Regions from separate parts of the Ramlibacter sp. MAHUQ-53 genome, predicted to be linked through region 2. Evidence: riboswitches for the same ligand, from Rfam matches in the RefSeq annotation. Region 2 holds a riboswitch; the other holds the start of a gene.
The links. A riboswitch is a leader RNA that binds a small molecule or an ion and turns the genes downstream of it on or off. The one in region 2 is predicted to bind glycine.
Positions count from the first base shown of each region.

Region 1 (7,293 bases), on a different contig from region 2:
GGTGGCGAATGCCCTGATGGACGTCTGGCACGCCAACGAGGTGGGCGGCTACTCCCACTTCTTCCCGGGCCTCAAGGAGTTCGAGCTGCGCCGCAAGATCGAGACCGACGCCCAGGGCCGCTACCGCTTCCGCTCCGTCCTGCCCCCGGGCTATGCGATTCCCCCCAACAGCCCGACCTCGGAGCTGTTCGACGCGCTGGGCCGCCACGGCCATCGCCCGGCGCACGTTCACTTCTTCATCGTGGCCCCGGGCCTGCGCACCCTGACCACGCAGATCAACGTGCCGGGCGACACTTACCTGGACGACGACTTCGCCTTCGCCACCCGTGACGGCCTGGTGATCGACCTGCAGCGCGTCGCCGCGCCCGCCGGCTACGAATCCCTGGGCATCGCCGCCGGCACGCCGGTCGCCCTGTCGAAGTTCGATTTCGTGATGCAGAAGGCCCGCGACGAGGACGAGGCCAGCCCGCTCACCCGCATGGCCCGCGTGGCTGCGGCCTGACCGGCGCGGACCCCGGACAAGGAAAGGCACATTCGCATGGATCGTCGCTCCCTCCTCAAGACCGGCGGCATCGCCGGTGTCCTGGCCGCCGGCGTCGCGCCCGCGGTGCACGCGCAGGCCACGGTGCGCTGGCGCCTGGCCTCGAGCTTTCCCAAGTCGCTGGACACCATCTTCGGCGGCGCTGAAGTCTTCGCACAGAAGGTGCGCCAGATGTCGGGCGGCAAGTTCGAGGTGTCGGTGCACCCGGCGGGCGAGCTGATGCCCGCCCTGAGCGTGCTCGATGGCGTGCAGAACGGCACGGTCGAGGCCTGCCACACGGCCTCGCTGTACTTCTTCGGCAAGAACGAGGCGTTTGCCATCGGCACCAATGTCCCCTTCGGCATGAACACCCGGCAGATGACCGCCTGGATGCTCGATGGCAACGGCATGAAGCTGATGCGCGAACTCTTCGCCAAGTACAACATCGTCAACTTCCTGGGCGGCAACACCTGCGCGCAGATGGGGGGCTGGTTCCGCAAGGAGATCAAGTCGGCGGCCGACTTCAAGGGCCTGAAGTTCCGCGTGGGCGGCTTCAACGGCAAGATCCTCGAGCGCATGGGCGTGGTCCCGCAGAACATCCCCGGGGGCGACGTGTACGCCTCCCTGGAGAAGGGCACCATCGACGCCGCCGAATTCGTGGGCCCCTATGACGACCAGAAGCTGGGCTTCCACAAGGTGGCGCCCAACTACTACTACCCGGGCTACTGGGAAGGCACGGGCCAGGTCGACTTCCTGATCAACCAGAAGGCGTTCGAGGCGCTGTCCCCCGAGAACAAGGCCATCGTCGAAAGCGCGTCGCTGGCGGCGCACCAGACCATGATCTCGCGGTACGACAGCCGGAACCCGACCGCGCTCAAGCAGCTGGTCGCCAGTGGCGCCAAGCTGCGGCCCTTCCCGCAGGACGTCGTCGCCGGCGCGCACAAGCACGCGCTGGCGCTGTTCGACCAGCTGAGCGACACCAATCCCGACTGGAAGAAGATCTACACCGACTACACCCGGTTCGCGGCCGACGCGCACATGTGGTTCCGCTTCACCGAGACCCCGTTCGACCGCTACATGCAGTCGGTGAAGTCTCCGGCCTGACGACGCCCGGCGCCACGGGCCACCACGGCGCCCCGCCGGCGGCATGCCGCCGGCGGGGCGCCTCTCGTTTCAGCTGGCCTGGGCCGCCGAAGCCGTCGCCGTGATCGGCAGGCGACTTCCGGCCGGCTTCGCGCCCTGCGCCACCAGCTCCCCCAGGAGATCGGCGGTCGCTGCGCTCAGCGTCCATCCCAGGTGGCCATGCCCGGTGTTGTAGAACACGTTGGCCTGCCGGCCCCGGCCGACGCGGGGCATCATGTCCGGCATCATCGGCCGCAGGCCAGCCCAGGGCACCACCTGGCGCGTGCTGACCCCGGGGAAGCATTGCTGCACCCACTCGACCAGCGGCCTGATGCGGTCGGCCCGGATGTCGCGATTGAAGCCGTTGAACTCAGCGGTTCCCGCCACCCGGAAGCGGTCGGCCCCGAGGCGGCTGGTGACCAGCTTGGTCTCATCGTCCAGCAGGCTCACGGTGGGCGCCGCCGCCTGGCTGGCGTCGTCCAGCAGGTTCACCGTGATCGAGTAGCCCTTGACCGGATAGACGTTGATGCGGTCGCCCAGCTGCGCCGCCAGCGCCCGGCTGCCCACGCCGGCGCACACCACGACGGCGTCGAAGGATTCGGTCCGCGAGCCCGTGCCGTCGTCCAGGTCCACGCGCGCGCGGCGGCCGTCGCAATCGAGTGACAGCACGTCCTCGCCGTAGAGGAATTTCACGCCCATTCGCGCGCAGGCCGCGGCCAGGCCCTGCGTGAACTTGTGGATGTCCCCGGTGGAATCGCTCTCGGTGTAGTAGCCGCCGTAGTAGTCGCCCGCCAGCGTCGGCTCGATGGCGCGCATTTCCTGGGGCGTGACGGCCCGGCGCTGCAGGCCGCCGGCGGCCAGCAGCTGCGAGACCTTCCCCGCATGCTCGAAGCCCTTGCGGTCCCGGTAGATGTGGAGGATGCCTTCGCGGCGATGGTCGAAGTCGATGCCTTCGGCCGCGGCCCAGGAAAACAGGTGGTCCCGCGCGACGATCGCCAGGCGCGCCGTCTCGATGGTGTTGGACTCGTACTTGGGGATGCTGGCGATGAACTCGGCGAACCACGAGATCTTGTGCCAGGAGGGTTTGGGGTTGACCAGCAGCGGCGCATCCTGGCGCAGCATCCACTTGAGGCCCTTGAGGAGGGTGGACGGATGGGTCCAGGTCTCGGCGTTGGACGCCGAGAGCTGGCCGCCGTTGGCGAACGAGGTCTCCATGGCGGCATAGCGGTGCCGCTCGATGACGGTGACGCCGTATCCGCGTTGGGCCAGGGCGTAGGCGGTGGTCACGCCGGTGATGCCGCCACCGATCACTGCAAAGGTCTTCATCAGGTTGCTCCAGACGTCGAGAAGGGAGTCCGCCGCGCCAGTCGCGCGTCGAACGCCCCCTCTGTTCGGAACCTGAGAGATTCACCTGCGGTCGCGAGGCGCCGCGGGCTTGCTCCTTCGGTGCGCCGGCGGACGAGGCCAGCGGCTCTTCAGAGTATTCGGGTGCGCGGGCCGGTCCTGGGTACCTGAGAGTTTCCGGGGCGGTTGCTCCTTCGGCGCCGCGCCGTGACGCGGTCTCTCCCGGCTCGCGCAGTGGTGGAGGGGTCAGGCGCCAGCGGGCTCCTTCAGGTATCGGGCCACCAGGCCCGCCCAGAAGCGCGCGCCCGGCTCGATGATCTCGTCGTTGAAGTCGTAGCCCGGGTTGTGGACCATGCAGGCGCCCGGGGTCCCCGGGCCGCCGTTGCCGACATAGACATAGCTGCCAGGCACCTTTTCCAGCATGAAAGCGAAGTCCTCGCTGGCGGTCAGCGGCTGGCCCTCGGGATTCACCCGGTCCGGCCCGAACAGGTCCAGCGCCACCTGGGTCGCCAGGCGGGTTTCGTCCGGCGTGTTCACCAGCACGGCGTAGCCGTCACGCCAGTCGATGTCGGCCTTCACCTTGAAGCTGGCGGCCTGCAGGTTCACCAGGTCGCAGATGCGCTCCTTGAGCAGCGTGCGCACCTGCGGGTCCAGGGCGCGCACGCTCAATTCGAGCGTGGCGAGGTCCGGGATGATGTTGTTGGCCGTTCCGGCATGCATGGCGCCGACGGTGACCACCGCGGATTTCAAGGGGTCCACGTTGCGCGACACCACGGTCTGGAGCGCCGTGACGATGGCCGCCGTGGCGACCACGGTGTCGGCGGTGGTCTGCGGCATGGCCCCGTGGCCGCCCACGCCGCGCAGCGTGATGGTGACGTTGTCGCTGGACGCCATGGTCGGCCCCACCCGGAAGTGGAAGGACCCGGCCTCCAGGCCCGGCATGTTGTGGAGCGCGAACACCGCGTCGCAGGGGAAGCGCTCGAACAGGCCGTCCTCCATCATGCGCAAGGCGCCACCGGCGCCTTCTTCCGCGGGCTGGAAGATCAGGTTCAGGGTGCCGTCGAAGTCCACGTCCTCCGCGATCAGGCGGGCCGCCGCCAGGAGGGTGGCGGTGTGGCCGTCATGCCCGCAGGCATGCATCACGCCGGCATGGCGGCTGCTCCATTCGCGCCCGTTGTCCTCGGTGATGGGAAGCGCGTCCATGTCGGCCCGCAGGCCCAGGGCCCGGGAACCGGCGCCGCGCTGCAGGCGGCCCACCACGCCCGTGCCGCCGATGCCCGTCGTGACCTCGTAGCCCCAGCCGGCCAGCTTGGCCGCCACCAGGGCCGCCGTGCGGTGCTCCTGGAAAGCCATCTCGGGATGGGCGTGGATGTCGCGGCGGATCTGGATGAACTCGCCGACGCGCTGCGACAGCGAGTGCCCCAGGTAGGTCTCCTTCATGGCCGCACTCACTGGGGCTGCAGGTTCATCGAGCGGGCGATGGCGCGGTACTTGTCGGTGTTGTCGGCGTAGACCTTGCCCATCGCCGCCAGCGGCTGCGGTCGCGGCACGATCATGGCCTGCGCCTCCAGGGCCGAGCGGACGCCGGGGTCGTTGGCCACTTCGCTCAGGGCCCTGTGCAGGGCCTGCACGATGGGCTCGGGCGTGTCCTTGCGCACGAAGTAGCCCGACCAGGTGTCGAAGACGAAGGTCTTGAGCGGCGCGGCATCGTGCAGCGGCGGGGCCTTCTTCAGAGGCTCCTGGCGATCGGCCGACAGCACTGCCACCGCCTTGAGCTTGCCCTCGTCGACGAGCGCGATCTGGCCCTTGCCGTAGGGGGAGATGAACACGTCCACCAGCCCGGCCATCAGGTCCTGGAAGGCCGGGGCCGCGCCCTTGTACGGCACGTGGGTCATCGGGATGCCGGTCTGCCTGGACATGTGCTCGCCCAGGAGGTGGTACATGGAGCCGGGGCCCACGCTGGCATAGGTCAGGGGCTTGCCGTCGGCCGCGCCCTTGCGGGCATAGGCCAGCAGCTCGTCCCCGTTGCTGGCGGGCAGGTCCCTGCGCGCGAACATCGCCATCGGGTTGATGGTGATCATCTGGACCAGGCGGAAGTCCTCGGGCTTGTACTTGATGGCGGCGTTCGACAGGGGCGCCAGGATCAGCTCGTTGGGCGAGCCCTGGAAGATGACATGGCCGTCGGCCGGGCTGGCCAGCACCTTCTGCGCCGCGATGCCGCCGCTGGCGCCGCCCAGGTTCTCCACGATCACCGGCTGGCCCAGGTGCTTGCCCAGGGTGGTGCTCAGGGTGCGGGCGACCACGTCGGACACGCCGCCCGCCGGGTAGGGAACCATCAGCGTCACCGGCTTGGACGGGAAGGTCTGCGCGGCGGCGGCGCCGGCCAGCGACAGGCCGGCGAGGGTGGCCGCGGCGCGGCGGAGGAAGTGGCGTTTGCTGGCGGTCATGGAGCGGGTCTCGTGTGCGGGGGTTGCCTGCCGGATCAGCAGGTAAGACCCATGCTAGGGAGGGGAAAACGATGTGTCCAATGCATTATTTTCCTGTTCATCATTCGGGGAGCGCATCTTTCTTGCTTTAGCGTGACATGAACATCCGCCACCTCGAACACTTCCTGGCTGTCGCCGAAACCGGGTCCTTCAGCCGCGCGGCGGAGAAGCTGCACCTGACCCAGTCGGCACTGAGCCGCAGCATCCAGGCGCTGGAGTCCGAGGTCGGCGGGCTGCTGCTGGACCGCGTCGGCAAGCGCAACGAGCTGTCGGTGCTGGGCCGCCAGCTGCTGCAGCGGGCGCGGCGCATCGTCCTGGAGGCCTCCGAGCTCAAACGCGGTGCCGAGTTGATGCGCGAGTCCCATGCCGGCGTGATGCGGGTGGGCCTGGGCTCCGGGCCCGGCGCCATCCTGATGACGCCGCTGATGTGCCACATGGCGCTGGCGCATCCCCAGGTGAGGGTCAAGGTGGTGCGGGGGCCGACGCAATTGCAGCTGATCCAGCTGCGGGACCGCCAGCTGGATGCGCTGGTGGTGGACATGCGTCTGGTTCCGCCGGCGGAAGACCTGAACATCGAGCCGGTCGCCGAGATGGCCGGCGGCTGGATGGTGCGCAACGGGCACCCCCTGCTGAGGGAGAAGGTGGTGACGCTGGATGACCTGCTGGCCTATCCCATCGCCTCCACGCCCCTGTCCGATGAGGTGGCCCGGCTCCTGGTCGGCCAGTACGGCCCCAAAGCCAATCCGGCGCAGTTCCGGACGCTGGAGTGCGATGACATCGAAAGCCTGATCGACGTGACCGAGCGCACCGATGCGGTGCTGCTGGGCGTGCTGGCGACCGCGCGGGAGCGGATCGAGGCGGGCTCCCTGGCCGTGCTGCCGGTGCGGCCCGTCCTGAAGGCGACCGCACGGTTCGTCTACGTGACCCTGGCCGGGCGCAGCGAAGCGCCGGTGATGTCGCTGCTGCGCCAGTTCGTGGCGCAGCGCATGGTGGATTGACGCCTGGGCGAGAGGCCGGACTGCGCGTCGAATGGCGGGCCAAAAAAAAGTCCTTGGCATGCAAGGACTTTTTCGAATGTGTGGTGGAGAGGAGGAGGATCGAACTCCCGACCTTCGCATTGCGAACGCGACGCTCTCCCAGCTGAGCTACCCCCCCACGGAGAGCTTCATTGTAACCCCAAGTCCGGCGGCGGATCGGCCTGCGCGCCTTTTTGCGCGCGCGTTGCGAACTGTTGAGTCCTTTGGTGTTCATGGTTAGGATGCGCAGGACAGACCCGTTGTCCACAGGGCCAGCAACTCCAGGGAGAGTCCCGGGCGGCCCGTCAGGCCGCCGCAGCGCATGCTGCGAAGGAGTCCCTCATGGACGGCGACCGCAAGATTTCCCCCAGCGTCCCGGGGCTGTCCCCGCCCTCCGCCGGGCGCATGCGCAGCTTCTCCGACCCCACCCACGACCGCGGCACGCCCGCCGAGGCCGACCTGTTCGGCCCCGCCATCGGCGAATCGCCGGGCGCCGTGGCCGTGGCGATCGCCGGCCAGTTCCCGCGTGAGGCCGACGCGCCAGCGCGGGCCGAGATCGCCGCGCGCGTGGCCGTGCGGCTGGTGGCCGCGGCCTCGCACCTGACCGCGGCCCAGCGCACCGCCGCGATGCAGGCCCTGGTGGCCGGCGCCGGCGGCTGGCGCGAGGCCTTCGAGGCCCTGGCGCGGGCCGGCGAGTCGCTGTCCCCGCCCGTGATCCGCGACCTCATGGCCGGCGTGGCCGAGGGCCTGGGCGGCCGCCACCTGGCCGCCGCGACCCGCAGCGAACTCGTCGCCACCGTGGTGC
Region 1 covers NZ_JBQWTS010000015.1:33,530-40,822, reverse strand. The annotation lists gene ACT80S_RS18065 (dioxygenase family protein) at 1-502, shown strand, start outside; gene ACT80S_RS18060 (TRAP transporter substrate-binding protein) at 539-1,624, shown strand; gene ACT80S_RS18055 (D-amino acid dehydrogenase) at 1,694-2,968, opposite strand; glycine riboswitch at 3,131-3,221, opposite strand; gene ACT80S_RS18050 (M20 aminoacylase family protein) at 3,233-4,426, opposite strand; gene ACT80S_RS18045 (Bug family tripartite tricarboxylate transporter substrate binding protein) at 4,435-5,433, opposite strand; gene ACT80S_RS18040 (LysR family transcriptional regulator) at 5,571-6,470, shown strand; tRNA gene ACT80S_RS18035 (tRNA-Ala) at 6,552-6,627, opposite strand; gene ACT80S_RS18030 (hypothetical protein) at 6,831-7,293, shown strand, end outside.
Region 1: linked by a shared signal. The riboswitch ahead of ACT80S_RS18055 (D-amino acid dehydrogenase) and the one ahead of gcvT (glycine cleavage system aminomethyltransferase GcvT) in region 2 are both predicted to bind glycine.

Region 2 (7,293 bases):
TCTCCTGGTCGTGGGGTCGGGGGTTCGGTGCGAAGTGTGTTTGCCGCTGCAAAATGGACAAAGCCAATTGCATGAATCGCAGCGATAGCTTTTCTGCCGGGCCACGCGCAAGACTCATCAATGGCCGAGGCACGCTACGCTTGGCCCCGAAGCGATACAAGGAGACAACTGTGAGCAATCGTTACCCCCTGGCCGAACTCGCCGGCCTGCCCGAGGACATGCGCGCGCGCATCCTGGAGGTGCAGGAAAAGAGCGGCTTCGTGCCCAACGTGTTCCTGGCGCTGGCGCGCCGGCCGGCCGAGTGGCGGGCCTTCTTCGACTACCACGACGCGCTGATGCTCAAGGAGGGCGGCAGCCTCACCAAGGGCGACCGCGAGATGATCGTCACCGCGACCAGCGCCGCCAACCACTGCCTGTACTGCGTGGTGGCGCACGGCGCGATCCTGCGCATCTACGAGAAGAAGCCCCTGGTGGCCGACCAGGTGGCGGTGAACCACCGCAAGGCCGACATCACGCCGCGCCAGCGCGCGATGCTGGATTTCGCGATGAAGGTCTGCCTGCGCTCGCACGAGGTCGAGGACGCCGACTTCGAGGCCCTGAAGGCCCATGGCTTCGACGACGAGGACGCCTGGGACATCGCCGCCATCACCGCGTTCTTCGGCCTGTCCAACCGCATGGCCAACGTCACGGGCATGGCGCCCAATCCCGAGTTCTACCTGCTCGGGCGGGTGCCGCGGCAGAAGTAGGGTAGGGCCGGGCCTTACTCGAGGTGGGGCCGCAGCCAGTCGGGCAGCGGCGCCGACTTCTGCCTGGGGAAATCGACCCACACCGTGGTGGCGCCGCCGGCGGCGCAGATCACGTCGGGCTCGCTGGCGCGGGCCATGGTCGCCCAGGTCTCGAAGCTGGTGCGGCCGGGGTCGCTGGCGTACATGCGAAGCAGCACCACGTCGGGGTACTCCAGCTGCTTGTAGAAGTTGCAGAAGGCGTTGACGATCACCGGGCCCTGGCCGGTGGGCGTGGGCGGGCCGCCCAGCGACTGCATCCAGTCCACCCGCGCCATCTCCAGGTAGCGGAAGTAGACCGTGTTGTTCACGTGCCCCATGGCGTCCATGTCGCCCCAGCGCACGGGGAACGTCATCTCGAACACCAGTTTCTTCTTCTCGGGAATCTCGATCTTCATCGGTGGGCCTTGACGGAGGAAAGGATGCCCAGCGTGAACAGCACGCAGGCGACGGATTGTGCGGGGTCGGGCCAGCGGCCCTCCCACGCGAAGGCGTAGAGCAGCGCGAACAGCGTCTCGCTGACGATCAGCTGCCCGCACAGGCTGGCGGACAGCCGCTGGCTGGCCACGTTCCACAGGATCGTGGCCAGCCAGGCCGAGCCCAGGCCGGTGGCCAGGCTCAGGAACAGGTAGCGCCCGGCCTGGGGCTGGGCCAGCATCTCGGCCGGCGACGAGCCCGCCAGAAGCCACAGCGCGAGGGCGCCCAGGCCGGTGGCCACCCCCAGCCAGTTGGCCCAGTCGGTGGCGGCCACCTCGCGGTGCCGGCGCAGCCAGGCGGCATTGAGCAGCGCGAAGGCCGTCCAGCTCGCCAGGGAGACCACGGCCAGCGCCACGCCGCGCCACCAGTGGACGGCCGAGCCCGGCTCCTGCGCCTGCGGCGCGGACATCATCAGCGCCAGGCCGGCCGCCGTGAGCAGCAGGCCCGGCAGCAGCGCCATCCAGCGCAGGTGTCCCGGCTTGCCGAGGAACATCACCCACACCGGGATGGTGCCGATGATCAGCGCGGGCACCTCGGCGCCCGCGTCGCGCACCGCGAACACCAGCAGCGTGTAGTAGCCGGTGAAGCCCAGCAGGCTCAGGCCCAGGGCGCCCAGCGCCTGGCGCAGGGTGGGCAGCGGGCGGCGCGCCAGCGCCATCACCAGCGCGGAGAAGGCGCCGTAAGCCACGAAGCGGCCGCTGGCCAGGTCGACCGCCGAAAAGCCCTCGACCATGCGGGGCATGACGAACACCAGGCCCCACAGGGCCCCGGCCGCGAGGCCCGCCAGGACGCCCCGGAGCACTAGGGTGTGTCCTCGAATTCCCCGGGCCCGCGTTGGGGCGCAATCGGGATGGATTGCGCACCGACGGAGCGCGGCATGGGCTGATGCCCATGCAAGCGACGAGGCGTGCAAGACGCCCGATTTCGCCCCAACCCGAAGGGCTCCTGCCTTGGCGGGCGGTGCGCTGCGTTGCAAAACCGGGCAAGGCGTACAGCCTTGCCCTGGGTTTTGCGCCTTGCGCCCCATCCCGCCAAGGCAGGAGCGCGGCCCGGGGAATCCGATGACACACCCTAGAGGGCGAAGCCATCATCGGCGGCGATGATGGAGCCGTTGATGAAATGGCTCTCGCTGCTGGCGAGCAGCACCAGCAGCGCGTCGAGGTCCTCGGGATGGCCGATGCGCTTGCGCGGGAGCATGTCCACCAGCTTGCGGCCCTGCTCGGTCTGCCAGTGGTGGTGGTTGATCTCGGTGTCGATGTAGCCGGGGCAGATCGCGTTCACGTTGATCTCGAAGCGGCCCCACTCCAGCGCCATCGACTTGGTCATGTGGACCACCGCCGCCTTGGCCATGGCGTACACGCCGATCTGCGGCAGCGGGCGCAGGCCGGCCATCGAGGAGACATTGATGATGCGCCCGCCGGTGAAGGTGCCGGGGGCCGCGCCGCGCGCGCGCGCCAGCATGCGCTTGGCGACTTCCTGCGCGACGAAGAAGGCGCCGCGCACGTTGGTGTCGAAGACGAAATCGAAGTCTTCCTCCGAGACGTCCTGCAGGCGCTGGGTCGTGCCCACGCCGGCGTTGTTCACCAGGATGTCGATGGAGCCGACCTCGGTCTCGGCATGGGCCACGGCGGCGCGGATGCTGTCGAGGTCGGTCACGTCCATGGGCGTGATGTGGGCGTCGCCGCCCTCGCCCTCGATCTGCGCGCGCAGGTCCTTGAGGTTCTCCACGCGGCGGGCCGCGAGCACGACGGCGGCGCCGGCCCGCGCCAGGGTGCGCGCGAACTGCGCGCCCAGGCCGCTGGATGCGCCGGTGACCATTGCAACGCGGCCGGACAGGTCGATGGTGTAGCTCATGTCGTCTCCTCGGGGCGCCAGGGTGCGCCGGAGCGTCCCGCGGCAGGCAATAGAATCGTTCGCGGTGCGCCGGTACCCCTCGGGGCAGCGGCTCAAGACGGACTGGAACCATTATCAGCGAGACAACATGACGCAAGAAGAGATCCTGTCGCAATACGGACCCCGCGAAGCGATGGAGTACGACGTGGTCGTCGTCGGCGCCGGCCCCGCGGGCCTGGCCACCGCGATCCGCCTGAAGCAGCTGGCTGCCGAAAGCGGCAAGGAGGTGTCGGTGGTGGTGCTCGAGAAGGGTTCCGAGCCCGGCGCGCACATCCTGTCCGGCGCCATCATGGACCCGCGCGCGATCAGCGAGCTGTTCCCCGACTGGCAGGCCCTGGGCGCGCCGCTGAACCAGCCCGTCACCGAGGACATCTTCCTTTTCCTCACCGAGCAGGGCGCCACCCGCACGCCCAACGCGCTGCTGCCGAAGAACTTCCACAACGAAGGCAACTACATCATCAGCCTGGCCAACCTCACGCGCTGGATGGCGCAGCAGGCCGAGGCGCTGGGCGTGGAGATCTTCCCCGGCTTCCCCGCCGGCGAGGTGCTTTACCGCGAGGACGGCTCGGTCAAGGGCGTGGCCACCGCCAACATGGGCATCGGCAAGGACGGCGAGCCCACCGAGAACTTCCAGCTCGGCATGGAGCTGCACGCCAAGTACACCGTGTTCGCCGAGGGCGCGCGCGGCCACCTGGGCAAGCAGCTGATCGCGAAGTACAGGCTCGACGAGGGCCGCGACCCGCAAAGCTACAGCATCGGCATCAAGGAGGTCTGGGAGATCGACCCGGCCCGCCACAAGCCGGGCCTGGCCCTGCACAGCGCCGGCTGGCCCCTGGACAACAACACCTACGGCGGTTCCTTCCTGTACCACATGGAGGACAACCAGGTGGCCGTGGGCTACGTGGTCGGCCTGGACTACGCCAACCCCTGGCTCTCGCCCTACGAGGAGTTCCAGCGGTTCAAGACGCACCCCAACATCCGCTGGTACTTCGACACGCCCGAGGGCGGCAAGCCGGCCAAGCGCCTGGCCTATGGCGCCCGCGCGCTGACGGTGGGCGGCCTGCTGTCCCTGCCGAAGCAGGTGTTCCCCGGCGGCGCGCTGGTGGGCTGCGACGCCGGCTACCTCAACGCGTCGCGCATCAAGGGCAGCCATGCCGCCATCAAGAGCGGCATGCTGTGCGCCGAGGCCGCCTTCGAGGCCCTGGGCGCCGGCCGCCAGGGCGACGAGCTCACCGCCTACCCCGAGGCCTTCGAGCAGTCCTGGCTGTACGCCGAGTTGAACAAGGCGCGCAACTTCAAGCAGTGGTTCAAGAAGGGCCTGCCCCTGGCCACCGTCATGACCGGCATCGAGCAGTTCGTGCTGCGCGGGCACATCCCCTGGACCCTGCACCGCGAAAAGCCCGACCACGTGTACCTCAAGCCGGCCGACCAGTGCCCGCGCATCGAGTACCCCAAGGCCGACGGCAAGCTCACCTTCGACCGGCTCTCGTCGGTGTTCATCTCGAACACCAACCATGCCGAGGACCAGCCGGCCCACCTCACGCTCAAGGACGCCTCGGTGCCCGTGAACGTGAACCTGGCGAAGTTCGCCGGCCCCGAGGCGCGCTACTGCCCGGCCGGCGTGTACGAGTTCGTCAAGGACGACAGCACCGGCGCCGACCGCCTGCAGATCAACGCGCAGAACTGCGTGCACTGCAAGACCTGCGACATCAAGGACCCGACGCAGAACATCGTGTGGGTGGTGCCCGAGGGCGGCGGCGGCCCCAACTACGCCAACATGTAAACGGCGCCCGCCTGGCGGCTACAATCGCCGGGTTGTCAGGAGAGCGCCTGCCCCCGAGCAGGCCGCCGAAGGCGCAGGCTCATCGCCGAACGCTCAGGCACCCAGGACTGGCAACGCGCGGCGCTCGCGCCGCGTTTCCTTGCTGGAGAGAGGTACTTTCGCGGTACCCACCGAAGGAGCAAGCCCCCGCGCGGGGTGAATCTCTCAGGTAAAGCGGACAGCAGGGCTCCCCCATGGTCGTACCACATGGTCGTACCATGGCCCGCAGCCCTTTCCCGGAGACCCGGATGTCCGCCCCGAACGCCACCCCTGAGCCCTCCCTGCAGCACACGCCGCTGCACGCGCTGCACCTCGAACTGGGCGCGCGCATGGTCCCCTTCGCGGGCTACGCGATGCCGGTGCAGTACCCGGCCGGCCTCATGGCCGAACACCAGCACACCCGCGCGGCCGCCGGCCTGTTCGACGTCTCGCACATGGGCCAGCTGCGGCTGGTCGGCCCCGACGCCGCGGCCGCCTTCGAGACGCTGATGCCGGTGGACGTGGTCGATCTCGCGGTGGGCCGACAGCGCTACGGCCTGCTGCTCACCGACGAGGGCACCATCATCGACGACCTGATGTTCGTCAACCGCGGCGGCGACCTGTTCGTCGTCGTCAACGGCGCCTGCAAGGCCGGCGACATCGCCCACATCCAGGCCCGCATCGGCTCGCGCTGCGAGGTCGTGCCCCTGCCCGAGCGGGGCCTGCTGGCGCTGCAGGGGCCGCAGGCCGCCGCAGCCCTGTCCGGCCTGGTGCCCGGGGTCGAGAAGCTGGTCTTCATGACCGGCGCCGCCTTCCTGTGGGATGGCACCGAGCTGTTCATCACCCGCAGCGGCTACACCGGCGAGGACGGCTTCGAGATCTCCGTCGAGGCCGGCAAGGCCGAGGCCCTGGCCCGCGCGCTGCTGGCGCAGCCCGGCGTCATGCCGATCGGCCTGGGCGCGCGCAACTCGCTGCGCCTGGAGGCGGGCCTGTGCCTGTACGGCAACGACATCGACACCACCACCACCCCGGTCGAGGCCGGCCTGGCCTGGGCCATCCAGAAGGTGCGCCGCAGCGGCGGCGCGCGCGCGGGCGGCTTCCCCGGCGCCGCCCGGGTGCTGGCCCAGCTCGATGGCACCGCCCCCCCGGCGCGCCGGCGCGTCGGCCTGGTGGCCCTGGAGCGGGTGCCGGTGCGCGAGCACACCGAACTGCGCGACGCGCAGGGCCGACGCGTCGGCGAGGTCACCAGCGGCCTGCTGGCCCCCAGCGTGGACAAGCCGGTCGCCATGGCCTACGTGGACGCCGCGCTGGCAGCCCACGGCACCCGCGTCGACGCCATCGTGCGCGGCAAGGCCGTGCCGATGGAGGTCGCGCCCCTACCCTTCGTGCCGCCCCGCTATTTCCGCGGCTGAACCGCCGCAACGCCCCTCAACGAGACAACAACCGGAGAAAAACCATGACCCTGAAGTTCACCCCCGACCACGAATGGATCCGCGCCGAGGGCGACGGCCCCGCCACGGTGGGCATCACCGTGCACGCGCAGGATGCGCTGGGCGACGTGGTGTTCGTCGACCTGCCCGAGGTCGGCCGCAGCTATGCCAAGGGCGAGGTCGCCGGCGTCGTCGAGTCCGTCAAGGCCGCGGCCGACGTGTACATGCCCCTGGACGGCGAGATCACCGAGGTCAACGAGGCCCTGCGCGCCGACCCGTCGCTCGCCAACAGCGACCCGCTGGCCGCCGGCTGGTTCTTCAAGGTCAAGCTGGCCAATCCCGCCGAGGTCGACGCCCTCATGGACGAGACCGCCTACGACGCCTTCGCCAAGAACGGCGCCTGACCCTTCCTCCCCAACACCTCTGACGGACCCGCCGCGATGCTGATGCAAGCCGCCCGCCCGCTGGGCGAACTCGAGAACCCCAGCGAATTCATCCCGCGCCACATCGGCATCTCCGAGGCCGACGAGCGCCACATGCTCTCGGTCGTGGGCGAAGCCTCGCGCCGCGCCCTGATCGAAGGCATCGTGCCGCGCTCGATCGCGCGCAGCACCGAGATGAAGCTGCCCCCGGCGGTGACCGAGGCCGCCGCGCTCGCCGAGCTCAAGGCCATCGCCTCGCGCAACAAGGTGATGCGCAGCTTCATCGGCCAGGGCTACTACGGCACGCTCACGCCGCCGGTGATCCTGCGCAACATCCTGGAGAACCCGGCCTGGTACACCGCCTACACGCCCTACCAGGCCGAGATCAGCCAGGGCCGCATGGAGGCGCTGGTCAATTTCCAGACGATGGTCTGCGACCTGACCGGCATGCCCATCGCCAACGCCTCGATGCTGGACGAGGCCACCGC
Region 2 covers NZ_JBQWTS010000001.1:367,480-374,772, forward strand. The annotation lists gene ACT80S_RS01650 (peroxidase-related enzyme) at 171-746, shown strand; gene ACT80S_RS01655 (acyl-CoA thioesterase) at 761-1,180, opposite strand; gene ACT80S_RS01660 (DMT family transporter) at 1,177-2,061, opposite strand; gene ACT80S_RS01665 (SDR family oxidoreductase) at 2,331-3,113, opposite strand; gene ACT80S_RS01670 (electron transfer flavoprotein-ubiquinone oxidoreductase) at 3,241-4,935, shown strand; glycine riboswitch at 4,962-5,055, shown strand; glycine riboswitch at 5,068-5,166, shown strand; gene gcvT (glycine cleavage system aminomethyltransferase GcvT) at 5,223-6,365, shown strand; gene gcvH (glycine cleavage system protein GcvH) at 6,410-6,787, shown strand; gene gcvP (aminomethyl-transferring glycine dehydrogenase) at 6,824-7,293, shown strand, end outside.